Regions from separate parts of the Sporosarcina sp. P29 genome, predicted to be linked through region 2. Evidence: riboswitches for the same ligand, from Rfam matches in the RefSeq annotation. Region 2 holds a riboswitch; each other region holds the start of a gene.
The links. A riboswitch is a leader RNA that binds a small molecule or an ion and turns the genes downstream of it on or off. The one in region 2 is predicted to bind thiamine pyrophosphate.
Positions count from the first base shown of each region.

Region 1: another riboswitch for thiamine pyrophosphate. It lies ahead of thiC (phosphomethylpyrimidine synthase ThiC); the one in region 2 lies ahead of CSV68_RS13570 (thiamine phosphate synthase).
Region 3: another riboswitch for thiamine pyrophosphate. It lies ahead of thiM (hydroxyethylthiazole kinase); the one in region 2 lies ahead of CSV68_RS13570 (thiamine phosphate synthase).

Region 1 covers NZ_PDYX01000006.1:106,814-113,790, reverse strand. The annotation lists gene CSV68_RS07495 (DUF1361 domain-containing protein) at 1-466, shown strand, start outside; gene CSV68_RS07490 (aldo/keto reductase) at 673-1,527, shown strand; gene CSV68_RS07485 (hypothetical protein) at 1,897-2,400, shown strand; gene thiC (phosphomethylpyrimidine synthase ThiC) at 2,922-4,694, opposite strand; TPP riboswitch at 4,813-4,930, opposite strand; gene CSV68_RS07475 (calcium/sodium antiporter) at 5,516-6,469, shown strand; gene CSV68_RS07470 (response regulator transcription factor) at 6,625-6,977, opposite strand, start outside.
Region 2 covers NZ_PDYX01000019.1:33,299-40,275, reverse strand. The annotation lists gene CSV68_RS13595 (ABC transporter permease) at 1-146, shown strand, start outside; gene CSV68_RS13590 (ABC transporter ATP-binding protein) at 151-843, shown strand; gene CSV68_RS13585 (ThiF family adenylyltransferase) at 1,406-2,422, opposite strand; gene CSV68_RS13580 (thiazole synthase) at 2,419-3,192, opposite strand; gene thiS (sulfur carrier protein ThiS) at 3,189-3,395, opposite strand; gene CSV68_RS13570 (thiamine phosphate synthase) at 3,379-3,978, opposite strand; TPP riboswitch at 4,049-4,157, opposite strand; gene CSV68_RS13565 (Crp/Fnr family transcriptional regulator) at 4,215-4,904, opposite strand; gene CSV68_RS13560 (heavy metal translocating P-type ATPase) at 4,882-6,783, opposite strand; gene CSV68_RS13555 (heavy-metal-associated domain-containing protein) at 6,799-6,977, opposite strand, start outside.
Region 3 covers NZ_PDYX01000005.1:167,084-174,060, forward strand. The annotation lists gene CSV68_RS06865 (endospore germination permease) at 1-485, shown strand, start outside; gene CSV68_RS06870 (spore germination protein) at 525-1,964, shown strand; gene CSV68_RS06875 (Ger(x)C family spore germination protein) at 1,961-3,103, shown strand; gene CSV68_RS06880 (DUF3238 domain-containing protein) at 3,159-4,355, opposite strand; TPP riboswitch at 4,548-4,645, shown strand; gene thiM (hydroxyethylthiazole kinase) at 4,708-5,478, shown strand; gene thiD (bifunctional hydroxymethylpyrimidine kinase/phosphomethylpyrimidine kinase) at 5,498-6,313, shown strand; gene thiE (thiamine phosphate synthase) at 6,313-6,972, shown strand.

The sequences.
Region 1 (6,977 bases), on a different contig from region 2:
TTGGTTGTTTTTCTTCCCTAACTCTGTCTATGTTGTAACGGATTTTATTCATATAGCGAATGAAAAGTTCAGATGGGTGTCAAATGCAGGCCCCTATGCGCCAGGTGGCGGTATAGTATACAGCCAGGACATCTTCATATGGACCAAGTTGTTAGTGATTGCTATGGGCTTCTTTTATTCCATCGTAGTGGGTCTGGAGTCTGTTTATATTTTCGAACAGATGGTTAGAAAGAAGTATTCCAAGAAGATTGGCTACGCGAGTATTGTAAGTGTAGGTTTGCTGACAGGAATCGGCGTTTATATTGGAAGGTTCTTGCGCTTCAATAGTTGGGATGTTGTTTTCAATCCGCTTCAAGTGTTGCAACAAGTAGCGCAAGTAGATCGATTTGCCGTTCAGTTCATTGTCGCATTCTCTGGCTTTGTTTTATTTTGCTATTTGCTGTATCGATCGTTCAAGGAAAAATAAGAAGTGCACTTGTGCCAGTACTACACGTGGATGTTCAGCTATTCATGTGTAGTACAGACATAGGTGCTTTTTTATTGAAAACTGCAGAGAATGTTTAGTTCACATTCAGTAAGGGAAATCACATGACTGAGACGAGTAGAAGACACGTCCGATCAATTCGTGTTTTTTAAATAGAAGAATTTACTTTAAAAAGGAGTCAGATAAAAATGGAACAGATAATCGTACAATCGATGCGATTGAATGACGGAACCAGCCTTCCTTCAATTGGTTTCGGCACAGTAAAGGTTAAAGGCGCGCAAGGTGTAGTGAGTACGTTAAACGCGATCGAAGCGGGATACAGACTCATTGACACGTCAACGAATTATAATAATGAAGGAATGGTAGGAGAAGCGGTTCGGCGGTCAACTGTGCCTAGAGAAGAACTGCTGATCAGTTCCAAACTACCTGGAGCTTCACATGAGTACGAAAGAGCAATTCTGATGATTCAAGAGTCACTGTATCGTATCGGAATCGATTACTTTGATAAATACTTGATTCATTGGCCGCTTCCAAAACAAGATCAATACGTAGAAGCGTGGAAAGCTTTAGTCGATGCACAGAAATTCGGACTGATTAAGACGATTGGTGTTTCTAATTTCTTACCGGAACATCTAGAGCGTATCATTGAGGAAACAGGTGTAACGCCGGCGACCAATCAGATTGAACGCCATCCGTATTTTAACAATAACGAACTAGTAGAATACAATAAAAGCTGCGGTATCGTAACAGAAGCTTGGAGTCCTTTAGGGCGCGAATTAAACGACGTGTTAGAAAATGAAACGATTGTCTCGATAGCTAAAAAACACAATAAGCAACCAGCGCAAATTATTATTCGTTGGAACCTACAGAATGATATTTTAACGGTCGTGAAATCATCTAACTATGCCCATCAAAAAGCGAATCTTGATGTATTCAATTTTGAATTGTCCGAAGAAGATATGAGACAAATTGACTCTTTAGATAAAGGTGAAGCGGGAAGAGTAGAAGGACAGCACCCGAATGAATACGAAGAGTTTGATTAAACGTATCTTTTTTAATATTAAGTTACATTCAGTTTAATGAATACATGTAATTATTTATTTACTTTATTGTGATTTGAATCCATATGTTAGTGTAATATCCAAACAAGATTTATTTATATATAGCAATGGCGGAGGTGATCTCAATGAAAATGAGCCACTTGCTAATTACGTTAATTAGTGTTGTTCTTGTTTTTATCCTAATAAGTAGTGTGCAAAACGAAATTACCTGGCCATTATTAATTCTATTGTTAGTAGCGGGATTTGTAATAAACTTTTTTATCTCTTTATTATCACGTAAGGAATAATGAGATTTGTAATTAGTTTTACATTTATTATGATTATTGCTTAGAAGTAGGGGGAATGACTGGAATGTTATTTGAGAAAAATAAGTTCAGTATATTTACCATTATTACTTGTTTAGTGATGATGGTTAGTATTGTATGGACACCACAAAATACTCAGGCTGCTAGTTTACATGTGGATGAGGTAGCTAAGATTACTTCGGAATATCTTGTATTGAATGAAAAAGATGGCACAGTGACCATCGAAAGAGAAGTAGAATTGGAATCTCGAATCGGTAAAGAATATTTTAATGAGTTAGTACAAACCTTAGAAAAACTTAATGAAGTTTTAGCGCGTCCAGAAGGTGAGAAGTACAAAAAAGAAATAATCGAAGAAGCAAACTCGAATGTTGTGTCGATGGCTAAAATAAGTGGCTGTGGCGCTGCAACTCTTGCTGGCTTTGCACATACTGGAGCCTTTACTGGGCTTATGACAGTTGCAGGTGTTAGTGGTCCAGCAGGATGGGCTTTAGGTACTGTTGTTGGCGGGGTATGGCTAGCAGGGAGTGCGGCAGCTGGGTGTTTAAAATAATCTATAGATTAAATACTGAGATTAATACTCAAAAGCCCTCCAGCAATGGAGGGCTTTTGAGTGTAACTTACTTAGTAAAGGGGTACATTGAAAATGTCTGCGATTTCAGATCCTGTTATTATGATGAAAATGACTCACCAACGTCCGCATTGTAAAGGGACGAGGTGGGTCATTTTTTATTGTACCAACTTCAAATTCAACTTTTAAAGGACAACGGCTAAAAGTATTTGTGTAATCGGGCGCGTGAATGGAAAACGATATTGAGTCACAATACCGATGATTTTTTCAGGAAGCTAAAAGAGCACAAATCCTGTTCATGAATGGCAGAACATGTATTAATAATGGACACTCTCGATCTTCAAGCATTTCATACACTTCCTATAGGTTACGTTTTCAGTATATTCGTGTATGCACTGTGCTTGCAGGAGAGCCAACTGTTCTTCTAACTGATGAAGATTTCGGCGTTTTACAGAGATCTGATGAATTAACTGTTCAGTTGTCATAACTCCATTCACTCCTTATCAATAATAGATTTCAGCACCGGATTTTTTAAATTCTTCAGCTTTCTCCTTCATGCCACTTTCCATTGCTAGCTTCTCTTCTAAACTGTTTTCATCAGCGTATTTTCTAATGTCGTGTGAAATTCGCATACTGCAAAACTTAGGTCCGCACATCGAACAGAAGTGGGCGATCTTGGCTCCTTCAGCCGGCAATGTTTCATCATGATATTCCATCGCGCGTTCAGGATCCAAACTTAAATTAAATTGATCTCGCCAACGGAATTCGAAACGGGCTTTTGATAATGCGTCGTCACGTTTGTGTGCATTCGGATGACCTTTAGCTAAATCAGCTGCATGGGCTGCGATTTTATACGTAATGACGCCTTCACGCACATCATCTTTATTCGGTAAACCAAGATGTTCTTTAGGAGTTACATAGCATAACATTGCCGTTCCGAACCAACCGATCATAGCTGCACCAATAGCAGATGTGATGTGGTCATAAGCAGGCGCAATATCTGTCGTCAAAGGACCGAGCGTATAGAAAGGTGCTTCTTGGCAAATCTCCATTTGCTTATCAACGTTTTCCTTAATCAAATGCATTGGCACATGTCCAGGACCTTCTACCATGACTTGCACATCATGTGTCCACGCAATTTTCGTCAGTTCGCCAAGTGTTTCAAGTTCAGCGAATTGTGCCTCGTCATTGGCATCAGCAATTGAGCCGGGACGTAATCCATCTCCTAATGAAAACGCGATATCGTACTGTTTCATAATTTCACATATATCTTCAAAGTGTGTGTAGAGAAAACTTTCTTTATGATGCAACATACACCACTGTGCCATAATAGAACCACCCCGTGAGACAATTCCAGTCACACGATGAATCGTCATGGGAATATAACGGAGTAGAACACCCGCATGGATTGTAAAGTAGCTGACACCCTGCTCTGCTTGTTCGATCAATGTGTCGCGGAATACTTCCCATGAGAGATCCTCCACTTTGCCGTTCACTTTTTCCAACGCTTGATAAAGTGGTACCGTTCCTACTGGGACAGGGGAGTTGCGGATGATCCATTCACGTGTTGTGTGAATGTTCTTTCCTGTTGACAAATCCATGATATTGTCTGCACCCCAACGTGTAGCCCATGTCATTTTTTCCACTTCTTTAGCAATCGATGAGGAGACAGCAGAATTACCGATATTCGCATTGATTTTCACATGGAATTTACTTCCGATAATCATCGGTTCCGCTTCTGGGTGGTTAATATTAGACGGAATAATTGCCCGTCCTTTCGCTACTTCATCCCGTACAAGTTCAGGCGTTACATTTTCACGGATTGCAATGAACTCCATTTCAGGTGTTATGATTCCTTTGCGCGCATAATGCATTTGTGTAACATTCATGCCGCTTTTTGCACGTAATGGCTTACGTTTCAACAATGGAAATTCTGCATCTTTTTGCATATTTTCTAGTGAACGATATCCATTATCCCGCGGCTTCACTTGCCTGCCTTCATACTCTTCCACGTCATTTCGTTCAATTATCCAGTTCTTCTTGATAATTGGAAGTCCTTTTTTGATATCCACTTGATAACCAGCTTCCGTATATTTACCGCTTGTATCATACACACGGAAAGGTTCATTCGCTATTTCACCTTGATCAGTTACAGTTGGTGATAGCTCAATTTCACGCATTGGTACGAGTATGTCTGGACGACTTCCTCGTACGTAAATCTTTCTACTGGCTGGAAAACATTCATGGATATGGATTTCTTCTTTCTTCTCTTGCATTTTGTCATCGTCTCCTTTTAAGGGGCGACATGACTCGATTTAAGTGATGGGAATCGGCAACAAAAAAGACCAGTTCCGTAGATAGGACCTGGTCTTCAAAACGCAAAAATACGCGTCGCTGATAAAATGAAAACTTCCCTACGCTGGTACGAGCCAGATCAGGTCCAAAGAGTCCGGAATGCGTGTACTATCATTCCATCTCAGTCCAATAACGTTGGACACCCCTAGTTATAGTATTTAATTGTTCGAACAGGAACAGTCTACCATACCTTAATCGGTTTTCAAAGAGTAATTATACTTTTAATTTCCATAGGTTCCGTTATTTACATGTAACTTATGTGATCGGTGAGGAAACAGAAATGCGTAATCAGAAGAAAATCTCCAAAATATTGTACATTCAGTCCTATAGTAAGTTTGTAGAAAAGTATATCGCTGGCTTGTCTGTAAAGATAGATCTATGGACAAGCTATTTTTATAAAAGATTTCAACACCACTCAAGAGAGCATGTAATGACGAGAAGTGAATGTCTTTGTATGACTTGTAAGATGCATAAGTAGTGATGACGTGAGATAATCAAAAATGAAAAAACAAAAGAGGGAAGGAGCAAAGTAGTAGAGCTTACATCGTATAACATATCTGGGATTGAGAAGGATGAATGCTATGGGGAAGTAAAGTCAAATACATATTCTGTTTTTCATCATGGTGCATGTCATTATGTGCCTCAAGTATGCAGTAATTGAAGCAATTATTTTATTGTAGTCTAGACACGCTTGCATACAGCTAATTAGAAATATCATTCCTATGGAGGAGGTAACCAATATATGTCCTATGTTTTACTCATTATTGGATTTGTATTATTAATAAAAGGGGCCGACTATTTCGTGGATGGTTCTTCAAATATCGCAAGACTTTTACAAATTCCACCTATATTGATTGGGCTGACTATTGTAGCACTTGGAACTAGCTCACCAGAAGCGACGGTCAGTATAATTGCAGCGATGGGCGGAAACGCGGACGTCGCAGTAGGGAACGTAGTGGGGAGTAATATATTCAATATTACGATCGTTGTCGGGATGGCAGCATTTCTGTTTCCGCTGAAGGTACAAAGTGAAACGATACGGAAAGAGATTCCGTTTACTTTGCTGGCGGGTATAGTGATGTTGGTGTTGATGAGTGATATGGCACTACAAGGCTTCAGTAGCAATATGATTACCCGTGGTGATGGAATAATTTTCTTGCTATTCCTTTCAATCTTTATGTACTATGTGATCGAACTTGGTCTTAGAAGCCGTCAAAATTCTACGCTTACACAAGCCACTGAGAATGTGAAGTGGGGCAAGAATATACTAATTACTTTAGTCGGGCTGGCAGCAATTATTTTCGGAGGAGATTTAGTCGTAAGTAACGCCACGAAAATCGCTTATTCTCTTGGCATGAGTGAAACATTGGTAGGTCTTACGATTATCGCAATCGGTACTTCTCTGCCTGAATTAGTTACATCGATTTCAGCGGCATTGAAAAAGGAGAGCGAAATTGCTTTAGGGAACATCGTCGGGAGCAATATTTTCAACATCCTGTTTGTTCTCGGGGCCTCCTCTGTCATTACGCCCATCGCGGTGAACGATAAAGTATTTATTGACGTCATCATAATGCTTGTATTGACCTTAGTATTATTGCTATTCGCTAGAACGGGCTTCAAAATTGGTAAGCGTGAAGGTCTCATGTTAGCTGTAGCGTACGTTGTATATCTAGTGTATGTTATTTTACGTAATTAAGAAAAAATCACCAAGTTTGCTATAACGAGAGTTACATACTCCTATGTACAACAGGGCAAAAGAGTCAATCGTCGGCATGCCGATCAATAAGAGAAGGCTACTTTCCATTCATTCATGGAAAGTAGCCTTTTTTATGTGTATAGCATGATCTGTAATTATCTCCACTTATAGCCGATACCCCAAACTGTCATCAAAATCTCGTCAATGGGGAAATTCGATTTCCTCAACTTATCTCGTAGATTTCGAATATGCGAATCGACTGTTCGAACTTCCGTATACGTATCATATTCCCAAGCTACTTGAAGCAAGTCTTCCCGTGTGAACGTCCGATTTGGCCGAGTCATCATCGCTTCAATAATATAGAATTCCTTTAATGTAAGACGAACTTCCTGCGTGTCGTATAGGATGGAATAGGACTCCAAGTTAAGAGTGAATGGACCTTCATGAATAGACTTCGGTTGATTGTCGTCCTCTGTACGCCGTAATGCCACGCGCACTCTCGCGGTAA
Region 2 (6,977 bases):
TCTTACCTAACGCAGTGCCTATCATGTTTGATATACCTACCATGATTATTTATGGTTTGATCTTAATAGTAGTGGCGATTCTCGGAGCTGTCATTTCGGTTTGGACGATTATCCGAATTGATCCGCTCGAAGCGATAGGAGGGTAAAACGATGGTACTCGAATTACGAAACGCGAAAAAGACGTTCGGTGAAGGCAATACGCTCGTTGAAGCGATGAAAGAGACCAATTTTGTAGTCGAACGTGGCGAATTGGTCGCAGTCATCGGTCCATCCGGTTCAGGTAAAAGTACGTTCCTGACGGTGGCTGGGGGTCTACAAACACCAAGCGAGGGCGAAGTCATCATTAACGGCAAAGAATTATCGCAGCTAAATGAAAAGCAACGTTCTAAAATTCGTTTGCAGGAAATTGGTTTTATATTACAAGCTTCCAATCTTGTCCCGTTCTTAACTGTTGACGAGCAACTCGAATTGCTAAACAAAGTGAAGAAAGACAATATGTCGAAAGACGAGCAACGTAAGTTATACGAGGATTTAGGTATTACCAAGTTGCATAAGAATTATCCTTCCGATTTATCGGGCGGCGAGCGTCAACGTGTGGCGATTGCCAAAGCGCTGTTCAGTAAGCCGGCGATACTTTTGGCAGATGAGCCTACTGCTTCGCTCGATTCTGATCGTGCGTTTGAAGTAATGGAGTTGTTACGAAATGAAACGAAGTCCAATCAAACGGCAACCATTGTCGTGACGCATGACGTACGATTGATCAAGTACGTAGATAAAGTGTACAAGATGACGGATGGTGTATTGAGGCTAGAGAGTTCGGCTGAGGCGGATGTGACTGAGTAAGTGTACGGCTAGAATTTTAATGAAATAAACGCTTCGGACGGCCGTTTTAGGGCTTTCCGGAGCGTTTTTTATGATGGTGTTTTGATGGGCACCTGATATAGAGTTTACTATTGAGCTCGCTCATAAAATCGTGGGCGCGCTCAATAGTGTTGGCAATCCGCTCAAAGTGACACGCTAGCCGCTCTACGCGGTAAGTTATCCGCTCATAAAACTGCTGGGGCGCTCTATACTGCTTGCGATCCGCTCAAAGTGACACGCTAGCCGCTCTACGCGGTAAGTTATCCGCTCATAAAACTGCTGGGGCGCTCTATACTGCTTGCGATCCGCTCAAAGTGACACGCTAGCCGCTCTATGCGGTGAGTTACCCGCTCATAAAACTGCTGGGGCGCTCTATACTGCTTGCGATCCGCTCAAAGTGACGTGTTACCCGCTCAATGCCAAGTTCAATCGTGTAGCTCATTCATAAAATCATGGCTGCGCTCAATAGTGTTGGCATCCGCTCAAAGTGACCCGCTACCCGCTTATAAAACCACGCACAACCGCTCTACCTAAGATCCAATCGTCACCCAAGCAAACCTGCCACGATCTTCCGCGCGGCCGTAATATCCTTCGTTCCATGCACCAACATCCGGCCATCGCGGAATAACACGAGTCGATGGTCGTTATATTCACAGGAAACTAAATAAGGGTTTTGCTTTAAATTAGAAACAATATCGCGAATGGAATTAGCAAATGGCATCAGCTCAACTTGTCGGTTCTTCGGCCATGTCAGTTGAACCGTGTCGCGTCCGCATAGTACGGCTGTACGAATTACTTCATTGGCAGACAAGTAAGGATAGACAGGGGTGTCTGAGCAACTTGGACAAGTAGGTTTTTTCATGCTTTGTACGTTCATGGCGGCACGTTCGCCTGTCCAGAGATCGACGGATTCCAGGCGGGGTTCCATCGTCGCCCCCGTGATACACTTCAGCAGTTCCGCGGTTTGACGGGCGGCAGTCGTGACGACGATGGGCGAGATGACGCCGACTGTATCGCATGTTAAAGACTGTGGCGGCAACGCTTCGAGCAGACAATGTAAGCAGGGCGTTCCTTCTTTTACACCAATAGGAAATGTCAGCCCATAGCTACCGACGCAAGCGCCCATGAAGAAGGGGATGCCGAGTTGTAATGCGGCGTCATTTGCGAGTAATCGAGTTTCGATATTATCTGTGCCATCGAGAATGAAATGATGGCCTTCGAATAATTCAAGGACATTTTCAGGCGTCACATCCGCCACAATCCCACGAACTTTCACGTCGCTGTTGATCGCGCGCAATCGGCTTTCCGCAGCGATTGCTTTCGGCAATTGATCGATGACATCTTGTTCTGAGTATAATTGCTGTCTATGAAGATTAGTCCATTCCAAAATATCGCGATCGACAATGGTCAGTTCGCCGACGCCTGCCCGCACTAGCATCTCCGCTCCTGAAGAGCCAAGAGCACCAGCTCCTAAGACGAAAACTTTTGCTTCGCGGATACGCTGTTGCCCGATTGGTCCGATGGGTGCAAACAGCTCTTGCCGAGAATATTTACTGTTCAAGTCGTCACAAGCCCTTCAGTTGGACTGCTAGCCACGCCGTAATCGCGGACCGGCATACGTCCAGCTTTATAACCGAGACGTCCCGCTTCAATTGCGAGCTTCATTGCCTCGGCCATCATGACGGGATTGGCTGCTTCCGATACGGCTGTGTTCAGCAATACACCGTCTGCACCGAGTTCCATCGCGAAAGCAGCGTCTTTTGGAGAGCCGACCCCTGCGTCAATAATGACGGGTACATTGGACTGCTCAATGATAAATGACAAATTCAACGGATTTAGAATGCCTCTGCCCGAGCCGATTGGCGCAGCACCCGGCATGATAGCGTGGACACCTAATTCACATAGTTTTCTCGCAAGTACTACATCGTCTGAAGTATAGGGTAATACAATGAAACCTTCCTCTAACAGCATTTCAGACGCGCGTAATGTTTCCACAGGATCAGGAAGCAGCGAACGGCTACAGCCGATGATTTCCACCTTCACCATGTCGCAAAGTCCGGAAGCTTTGGCGAGACGTGCGATATGTACGGCTTCTTCCGCTGTGCTAGCGCCTGCTGTATTCGGAAGCAATGTATAGCGCGTTAAATCAAGTTGTTCGAGGAAATTGGGTTGCGAAGCTTCAAAAATATCCATGCGTCGTACCGCAAATGTCAGAATCTCTGCTTCTGACACCGCCACTGCTTGCTTTTGAATATCAAATGAAGGATATTTCCCTGTGCCTAGTAATAAACGTGAAGAGAATTCTTTATCTGCAATTTTTAACATGTTCATCCGCCTCCTACAAAATGTATGATTTCAATTTGGTCTCGGTCCATGATCGGTGCGTCGTAGTGATCTTTCTGCAAAATTTCCTTGTTTTTCTCCACGATCAAAATACGATCGCCAAGCCCTAAGTGCTCAAGTAACTGCTGGATCGTCTCTACTTCAGGAATGACGGGGTACGAATTGCCGTTCAGATCAATCATTTTCTCCATGAGATACCTCTCCTTTTCTATAACTCTGCAAAGTTTTCAGTGAACGCATAGGGGATAATACGGCCACGCCTGTCACGTGATTTTGCTGTAAATTAGGTAAGTGATGCGGCTGAATTCCACCAATTGCATACACAGGAATCGAACTACACTGTGCAATAGAAAACAACTCTTCCGTTCCACGCGCTGGCAGCCCAGGTTTCGATGACGTTTCGAAAACATGACCGTACAATAGCCAGTTTGCTCCCTCATCCATAGCTACCTTTGCTTCTTCCAATGAATGAATCGAGCAACCAAAAGAGAGCTCGGGGAATTCTCGATGTGCATCCTGTAACGACATTCCATAGCCAGTCAGTTGCACTTTTTTGAGCTTCAGTCTTCTAGCCAAGTGAGGTCTGGCATGAAGAATAAGCTTGTCGAGTGGGAATTCAGTACTTGCAAGACGGGTAACTAGATCTACTAGCTGTTCATCTGACTTGGACTTTTCTCGCAAAATGATGGCATCAAGAAACGGTGCTGTGCGCAACAAATGTAGTGTCAGTTCATCCACCGAAAGACGGTCGTCGGTCACGCCCAATAATTTCATTCATTCCCCTCCAATAGAAAAAACCACTTCCCGAATCGGAAAGTGGTAGAAATGTCGACAGAAATACATACGGAACGACTCGCCACTTCCCTCCGCAGGTGCTAACCTGTTCAGGTAATAAGGGTTTCAGAGCCACACTCTTTTCTCAGTCCTTGTAAAGGATTCCCCTAATGGTCAAAATATTTGGTTTTCAGAACTAGCCTATCACGTGTACGATAGAATGAAAAGCGTTTCTTTTATAAAAGCAATAAAGCATCCAAATCTAGAATTTCTACTGCTTTCATACTGGACTGGCGAATCCAGCCAGACTCTTCGAAGGCGCTTAACTTTCGACTGATTGTCTCGGGTGTCGTCCCTAAGTGAGAGGCAAGGTCTTTGCGACTCATTGGTAACTCGACTATCAATTGTCTTTGTTCTTCTGATAAGTCAACTAGGTAAAGTGCGATACGCGTTTCTGCTGATTCCATACCGATTCGCGCCGCTCGTTGTTCCGTTCGGGCGAGGCGGGAAGAGAACTCCTCTAACATCTTCAATGAAATCGCGGGATGTTCTTGTAGAAGTTGCTGCATTTGGTCCCGTTGAATAACACATAGTTCTACGGGTTCGAGTGTTTCTGCATAGGCGTCATGAGGTTTAGCATCAAATAACGATAGCTCGCCTGTGAAATCTCCCGGCTCTAAAATTCGTACGATCTGCTCTTTGCCGTTTTCTGACAGGCGATATATTTTGATTCGTCCTTTATGCAAAATATACAAGCCTTCGGAGCGGTCGCCTTCATTGTAAATAATTTGTCCACGTGGGTAGGGGGTGCTTCGTGCAAGTTCTACAATGTGCTTCATCTGATCTTTTTCCAAGTGATTGAACAGTGGAACAAGCGATACACACATTCGATGATCGGTCGTGTTATTGTGGGGCTGCTGACTCATTCACCTTCACCTCGCTTACATTTCGATTGGACACTTTGTCACTAGTATAGCGTATTAATCGAATGGCGTTCAATATGACAAGAAGCACACTTGCTTCGTGGATAAGCATGCCGGATGCTAGGAAGACTTTGCCTAGCAGTACACCGATTAGCAATAAAACTACTGTGCCGACTGCGAAGAAAGTGTTTTGCTTCATATTGTTCACAGTCGCTTTCGATAATGCATAGGCGTGGGCGAATTGATCCAGTCGATCCGCCATCAAGACGATATCCGCTGTTTCCATGGAAATATCTGTTCCGCCTTTACCCATTGCCAGTCCGATATCTGCAGTGGCGATTGCCGGCGCATCATTGATTCCGTCACCTGCCATCGCTACTCGATGTCCTTGCGCTTTCAACTTTTGGACAGCGGCTACTTTGTCTTCAGGTAGCAGCTCCGCATAGACGCTATCGAGACCAAGTTGTTCGCCAACGAGTCGGGCGGTGTGTACATTGTCGCCGGTTAGCATAATCATTTGTTTGATACCATTTCTTCGTAGTTTAGCTAGGGCAGCCGCGGCTTCTGGACGGATTTGATCCGCTATGGAAATAATACCTGCGATTTCTCCTCCAATACTGATGAACACGGCTGTGTTACCTGCTTTTTCTCGCTTGGATGCATACTCTTCTATAGTTGGAGAGATAGCTATACCTTGTGAGATCATCAGCTTTCGGTTACCAGCTGCCAGTTGTTGGCCATCTACTTCAGCAAGAAGTCCGTTACCTTTCATAACTTGTGCGTCTTGTGCTTGGTGTTTTAAATGAATCAAGCGTTTTTTTGCTTCGCGAACGATCGTTTGACCGAGATGGTGTTCAGACATCAGTTCAGCTTCTGCAGTTAAGCGTAGTAGCTCTTCTTTGTCGATGCCAAAGCTATGGATGTCAGTAACTTCTGGACGTCCTTTAGTTAAAGTACCTGTTTTATCAAAGACGACAGTGTCGATTTTCGCCAATTGCTCCATCACGTCGCCACCTTTAATGAGCACGCCGTGACGGGCTCCGTTACCAATTCCGGCTACGATCGAGACGGGGGCTGAAATGACGAGGGCACCAGGACAAGCGATGACAAGGAATGTTAATGTCATTTCGATATTGCGTGTGAATATATAGACGATAATCGATAGGATGACGATGGAAGGTGTATAAATGTTAGCAAATCGCTCTAAGAATTTTTGAGTTTTCGACTTGGCTTCTTGTGCTTCTTCGACTAGCTCGATAATACGAGCGAATGCTGTATCGTCACCTACACGTTCTGCAATTATTTCAATATAGCCATTGTCTACTAACGTCCCGCTAAATACTTGATCATCTAGTGATTTGGATGCGGGTACCGATTCTCCTGTGATGGCTGCTTCATTTAGAGAAGCATTTCCTGAAACAATCGGACCGTCTACCGGAACTTGTTCACCTGAGCGAACGATTACCCGGTCACCGATTTCTACGTCATCAACAGCAATCGTGACAAGTTTACCATCCCGAAGGACACTCGCTTCTAGCGGGGCCAGATCAACAAGTGCTTTGAGGGAAGAGCGTGTTTTCTCCATTGTACGAATTTCAAGTAATGCTCCAAATAAAAATAGGAAAGTCACTGCCGCGGATTCTACATACTCGCCGATAAACAGTGCACCGATTACAGCGATGGTGACAAGAAGCTCAATACTGAAAGCTTTCATTCGAATAGCTTTCCACGCTTTTATAGCAATCGGAGTACCCGCAATGATAGTGGCAGCGATTAATGTAATCTGACGCGCGTCATGAAAGCCCGCGAAGTGCAAGATGATCGCTATACCAAGCAACATCGCGGATAGGGAAGTGATGCGCACAGTTTGTTTTGCATTCATTTGAATACCTCCTCTTTATGAGACTTTTTGATTGAGAACTGGATAGCCGAGTTTGACAATTAATTCCTGCAATTCATTGGCTTCTACGACAGATTCATCAAACTCGACCCGAACTTTACTGGAGTGGAATAATACTTTTACTTGTTGTACACCTTTCGCTCGGGATAGGGCACCTTCAATTTTCTTAACACATG
Region 3 (6,977 bases), on a different contig from region 2:
AGCATCGCGTGAAAAATCCGTTTCGTTGGTACCATTTCACGGTCATGATGCTCATTTTGCTCGGGCTGACAATCGGTCCCCTCGTTGGCGCTATTACGGAGTTCGGACCAAATGAAGCCGCGAAGCAACTTTATCCTGCTTATGAGGAATGGGGACTTGTCTCGATAGGTCGTTTTTTTGAACACTTAGACTTCCTTTCCATTTATCAATGGCTAACCGGTGCTTTTATCCGCATTGGTTTGCTACTCTTCATTGCAATTGATCTGTTAGGGATGACTGGTGATAAGAAGCGGATTTCAAAGATCATCTTGCCGGCCCTTTTCTTTATGAGCGTATCCTTACTTTTAGTGAGTGACCATGTGTTTCTTAAAATCAAAGGTGATTATGTTTTAACTGGCACATTTGTATTCTTGTTTCTACTAACATTCATTCTTGTCTTCGCCGCACAACGGTCGGGAAGGAAATCAAGAAAACAACCGAACTAATCTATTAGGAAATGGTGATATAGTATGAGAGCTCCTGATATGAACATTGATCTGGATTCACTACAGCAACTTTTTCTACATTCTGGTGATATACAGTTCCAGCCCTATACTTTTCAATCACATACAGTCTACTTCATCACATGCGATTCAATGTTCGATGCACAATTATTGAATGAAGTTGTGATTCCAAGTGTACGTGAATTATATGCTGACAATAAAGAAAGCATAAGTGTGCAAGTTCTTTGCTCTTCTTTATATATACCAAAACTTCAGATTCCAAAAACAGAAAAAGAACTAATTATGCTCGTGTATACGGGGCATGTGCTCGTGTATTTTGAAGATCTCCAATTAGTTGTGACCGGTAATATTGAAAGTAAACCAAATCGGTCACCTGAAGAAACACGTTTAGAAGTTCCGGTTAAAGGACCACGTGATAACTTCATTGAAGATATCTCAGTTAATATTGCACTCATTAGAAAACGCCTTCCTACCAATTCTTTATGCGTGGAAAAGTTTGAATTAGGCACACGGTCAAAAACTTCTGTAGCACTTATGTACTTCGATGATATTGCCAGTGAAGATACATTATATCAACTGCGGACACAGCTGGGCAAAGTGAATACGGATATTGTGTTCAGCGGTGATGCATTGATGGAGTTAGTGAATAAAAAATCCTTGCTCTTCCCCCGATCTGACTATACGGGACGACCTGACAATGCAATCCAGTCATTGGCGAGAGGTCGCTTCGTTATTCTAGTGGACGGCGTAACCTATGCCGTCATCACTCCGATCAGCTTGTTTTTATTAATGAAAACATCCGAGGATTTTGAATTTCCAAGTCTACAAAGTTCGGTACAACGACTGCTTCGTCTCGGCAGTTTATTAATTGGTTTACTGTTACCCGCTTTCTGGCTTGCACTCACCGCCTTTCATCAAGATCAGTTACCTATTCAATTGTTGGCAACCATCGTACAGGCAAACATAGGTTTACCTTTTCCTTCTATGTTTGAAATGTTATTGATGCTTAGCTTATTTGAGTTATTTCGAGAAGCGGGTCTACGTCTGCCAACTGTAATCGGAAGTACGATTGGAGTTGTAGGTGGATTGATTATTGGAGATGCGGCAATACGCGCAGGTTTAACAAGTCCCGCTATGATTGTCGTGATCGCCACTTCTACAATTGCGGCCTATACTTTAGTTAATCAATCACTCGTTACAGCTGTCAGTGCATTACGCGTGTTTTTTATTATACTTACCGGACTGATGGGTTTATTTGGTTTTTATGTGTCTTTATTTGCTACCCTTTTATATTTATCAACTATCCATACATTCGGGGTTCCTTATTTAAGTATTGCAACAGACATCAAGTGGACAAATATTAAAAAGACATTGCTCCGCCTACCTACTGAACAATACAATAAGCGACCTGACGTATTGCATCCAAAGGATAAAACACGCCAGAAAGGAACCGGAGAATGAAAAAAGCTGCGTTGTTCGCTACACTTTGTCTGACGTTATTCTTGGCGGGTTGCTGGGATATGAGAGAACCCGAGCGAATGCTGTATGTCAATGGCTTGGGCGTTGATTATATAGATAATCAATTTCACATATATCTACAGATTATCGACTTTGCCAATACACCAAAATCTGAACAACCCGTGAGTGACATACCTCAGGCAGAAGTAGGATTTGCCAAGGCCGATACATTTGATGATGCCCTTGCCCAGCTGTATCACTCCGTTGACCAGCAGGTATTTTGGGGACATGCTTCTTACATTGTTGTATCGGAAAAGGTGTTGGAGCATGGCAAATTAAATGCAGTCATTGACAGAATTACACGGTATCTAGAGACGCGCTATCAAATTTGGTTATATGCTACAAAGGATCCGGTGCAGGACGTGTTGCTGGTCCGCCCTGTTATTAACAAAGCACTTACCCTATCAAAACTTGGTGATCCAGACAATTCCTACGAACAAGAATCGTTTGTCTATCCTACGAATATACGTGAGCTGATTATCGGTTTGGACGAGCCGGGACACGAAGCGGCAATCCCTCTTATCAACGTAAAGGATAATTGGGAGTCTTCAAAAGAGTCCGTTGCAGCACCTGTTTTATCAGGCATTGCGTCCATTTCACGCCACAATTTCAAAGGATTTATTACGGGTTCTAGCGCAAGAGGATTGCAGTGGATGACGAAGAAAACTAAACGTGGTCGAATTTCTTTCAAAACAGAAAGAGATGATCATGTATCCATAATAGTCGATAAAGTAAATCCGACCATTACACCCATCAATAAAAACGGTGTGAAATTTAATGTGGAAGTAGATGTGGAAGCATCACTGAGTACAAAGGAAGGCTCCATTTCGATAAAAGAAATCCAGAAAAGATTAGAGGAAGAGATATCTAAACAAATTTTAGAGACATACAAAGAGGCTATAGAAAAAAACATTGACGTCTATCGATTTTCCGAACATTTATATAGACAGGAATTGAATACATGGAAGAAGTATGAACAAGACGGAGTAATTGAACTAACAGATGAGTCAATCGAAAAGTTGAATGTACGTGTCACAAAACTTAATTCTGATCGGAAAAGTTTTCAAGAAACCATCGACTAGTAAAGCCTAATTAAATGAACCGCCGCAGTCCATAGTGGACTGCGGCGGTTCATTGTTAATTACACGTCATATAGCGCCAATAATTATCTCCTAGCACACCCGTCAAATACGCCAACCCTTCACTTTCAGTACGATGCACCGAGCGCCAATCCTCGTCATCAAGCGCTAAATAAATCTCATGATGAGGCGCATCATTATGATAACCAACTAAGTCCAGGTTCCCATTCTGATCCAAATGAGCTTTCAATTCATAATGAATAGGTGGCGAAGCAGTTAGTGGGTTGCCCACGTCATGATTGATTGCAAAATGAACTTCTGTTGACTTCCCTTCTAACCGCTCTATTTCTATACCATCTACTGATGCATGGTCATGGCGTTTATACCGTTTCATATAATTCATACCAATTGTTGGTCCAGTTGCTTTCGTAAATTGCAGTGTGCTATCTCCTGCGACAAACTGTCCTTCTATATCCACACGGGTGCGGAAACTTTTCCCTTCCGGATTAAAGTCTCGATCATCCCCCGTAAAGTATGAAATAGGTGAAAAGAGATTTGGGTTCTTTATAATATCTTCCTTTAAAAACGTCGTATATCGGAACTTCCATTGCTTCACTTTATTTATTTTTTTTCTGTCAGCTATCGGTGTGAGTAATTGATCCCTTTGCTTTACACGCACAGAAAAGGTATAGACTTCTTCTGTTGGTTTATTATTCGGATTCGGGGGCATAATCACTTCATACACTTTTGATGCGATTGACTTACTGATATTCATTTTCTGATTGCTATCAATCAACGGGCATGTTGCCGACACACTGTAAACGACCGACTCCGAAGAACTTACCTCGCGATCAATAAAACGATTGTCAGCAATTGTTTCGAGGTATTGACCGTTACGGTAAATATCGAATTTCTCCACATCCTTAATCCACTCCCACGACAGAGCAATTTGTGAGGAGGCGGCAATCGTCGTGATCACCAGTCGTTGTAAAGGATGTTCATCTTCTTGTACCTCAGTCAGGGCAGATGTCTGGATAACAATTACATCACGAACCCGTCCTTCTTCTACTCGTTCCACTGTATACTGGAAAGGATGTGACGGGTCTAGTTGCCCATCCGTAAACTTCGGGGCCGTTCCTTCATATACTTGACGGTCATTTTTATAGACACGATAATAACCACCTGTGTCACTCCACGTAAACGATATATCATCCATTGAATGGTCCATTTGTTGAATTTCGAATAATTTCTCCATTTGCGATCTGCTCCCTTTTATCTATTTCATCTGAAACAGTTATACGCCTTCAGATAATTATGTAACATTCAGCATATAGTTATACCTCTTCCTCTATGCGCAATCGCTCATTTCCACGTACTTCCACCCCATTATCCCAGTATCATTTTAACCTTTTTCATGTATATGATATAATTAGCCTGTCTGATACATAGCAACCACTAGGGGTGCCATTGGCTGAGATGCAATTACGCAAACCCTTTGAACCTGATCTAGTACATACTAGCGGAGGAAAGTGGGTAGTTTTCATACCCAACCGCCCATCAATGCATGGGCTTTTTGTATATATACCTTTAAAGGGAGGAAGAGAAACATGCAGCTTATTCAACAACTTCGTCAAAAGCAACCGCTCGTTCATTGCATTACAAATTTTGTAGTTGCGAATTTCCAGGCAAATGGTTTACTAGCAATAGGCGCTTCTCCCGTTATGGCGGATGCAGTAGAGGAAGCAGAAGATATTGCAAAAATTGCCGCTTGCAGTATTTTAAATATCGGTACGTTAAAGCAACAAACAGTGGACGCAATGATTTTGGCCGGAAACAGTGCCCGTGCAGCAGGAAAACCTGTTGTACTAGACCCGGTTGGTGCAGGCGCCACCCCTTTTCGCAAAGCTAGCGTCCTGAAAGTACTGGACGAAGTAGATGTCACATTGATCCGCTGTAATACAGGGGAGCTTGCTGCGATTGCAGATGTACCCTGGACCGCTAAAGGCGTGGACGCAGGAGAAGGTTCTGCAGACATCGAAGATCTAGCGGAAAAGACTGCTCGTAAGTACAACTGTCTCGTAGCAGTATCAGGCGAAGTCGATATCGTCACGGACGGCCATTCCACATTGTCTATCACAGGCGGCCACCCTATGATGACTACCATAACCGGCACAGGATGTTTACTCAGTTCTGTCACAGGTGCTTTTCTCTCAGTAGGAATGGAACATCCTTTGGAAGCCGTTGCAGATGCACTTTTATTTTATAAACGAGCTGGTGAACAAACAGCGAAAATTTCCCGTGGTCCTGGAGACTTTGCTGTGAACTTCTTAAATATATTACATACATTGGATCGCGAATCGAAAACATCTTTAGCATAATAGACAGGAGGTTTTTCAATTGACAGTACAAGTAGCATTGACCATTGCGGGTTCGGATAGCGGAGGAGGTGCAGGAATTCAGGCCGACTTAAAGACATTCCAAGAGCTAGGTGTATTCGGAACGTCTGCGATCACTGCAGTGACTGCACAGAACACACATGGCGTTCACGGTGTATATCCGATACAGACCGACGGAGTCATAGCACAAATACGTGCAGTACTTGATGACTTTGATGTAAAAGCATGTAAAACCGGCATGCTATTTTCGGCAGAAATCATTACTGAAGTTGCTGCGCTATTAAAAGAATATCCTCCAATTCCTTTAGTTATTGACCCTGTCATGATTGCAAAGGGTGGACAATCTTTATTGCAACAACAGGCGATTCAAGCACTAAAAGAACATTTACTACCGCTGGCTACAATTGTTACACCGAATATTCCTGAAGCGGAAGTGCTGACTGGAATGAAAATACAGACAGACGAAGACATTCGGCAAGCTGCAACCGCTTTTATTCAGATGGGAGCGAAAGCCGTCGTGATGAAAGGCGGACACCGAAATGACGTGCTGGATGCAAAAGATTATTACGCAGACGCAGACGGTCAATCGTTCACTGTGACAACACCTTGGATTCAAACGAAAGATACACATGGAACTGGATGCACATTTGCAGCAGCTTTGACGAGTTTTCTAGCGAGAGGCTTTTCGTTGCCGGATGCAGTCGCTGAAGCAAAGCAGTTCATACAGGCTGCGATTGAACATGGTTTAAAGATTGGTTCAGGGCACGGACCGACAAATCACTGGGCATACGGTGAGCTAAAAAAGGAGATGCACTGATGCGAACTATGGAAGTGAGGAAAGCATTAGGCTTATATTTTGTAATGGGCACACCAAACTCGGGTAGTCAGGATCCGTTAGCAATAGTGGAAGCAGCTCTGCGCGGTGGTATCACATGTTTTCAGTTGCGTGAAAAAGGATCGAATGCACTTGAAGGCGAAGCTTTGCTCGGATTCGCCAAGAAGTGTCAGGCACTTTGCAGACTGTACCGCGTTCCTTTCATCATCAATGACGATGTGGATCTAGCATTGGCAATTAATGCAGACGGAGTTCATGTTGGACAAGATGACGAACAGGCAGACAGTGTGCGTCGGCGAATCGGTCCGGATAAATGGCTTGGAGTTTCTACCCACAACGCAAAAGAAGTACAACTGGCACAATCAATTGGTGCGGATTATATAGGACTGGGTCCGATCTATCCGACTTCGACCAAACTCGATGCTTCAGCCGTTGTAGGTACCGTTTTGGTAGAAGAAATCCATACTGCGTTTCCTAACATGCCGCTAGTTGCTATAGGTGGCATTACACTGGCTACTACTAGCTCCATTATCCAAGCTGGGGCAGATGGTGTAGCTGTTGTTTCCGCAATTGCATCGGCGAAAGATCCACAGTATGCAGCAAGCGATTTATTAAAAACCATTCACTCCTTTTTGAAATGAATGAT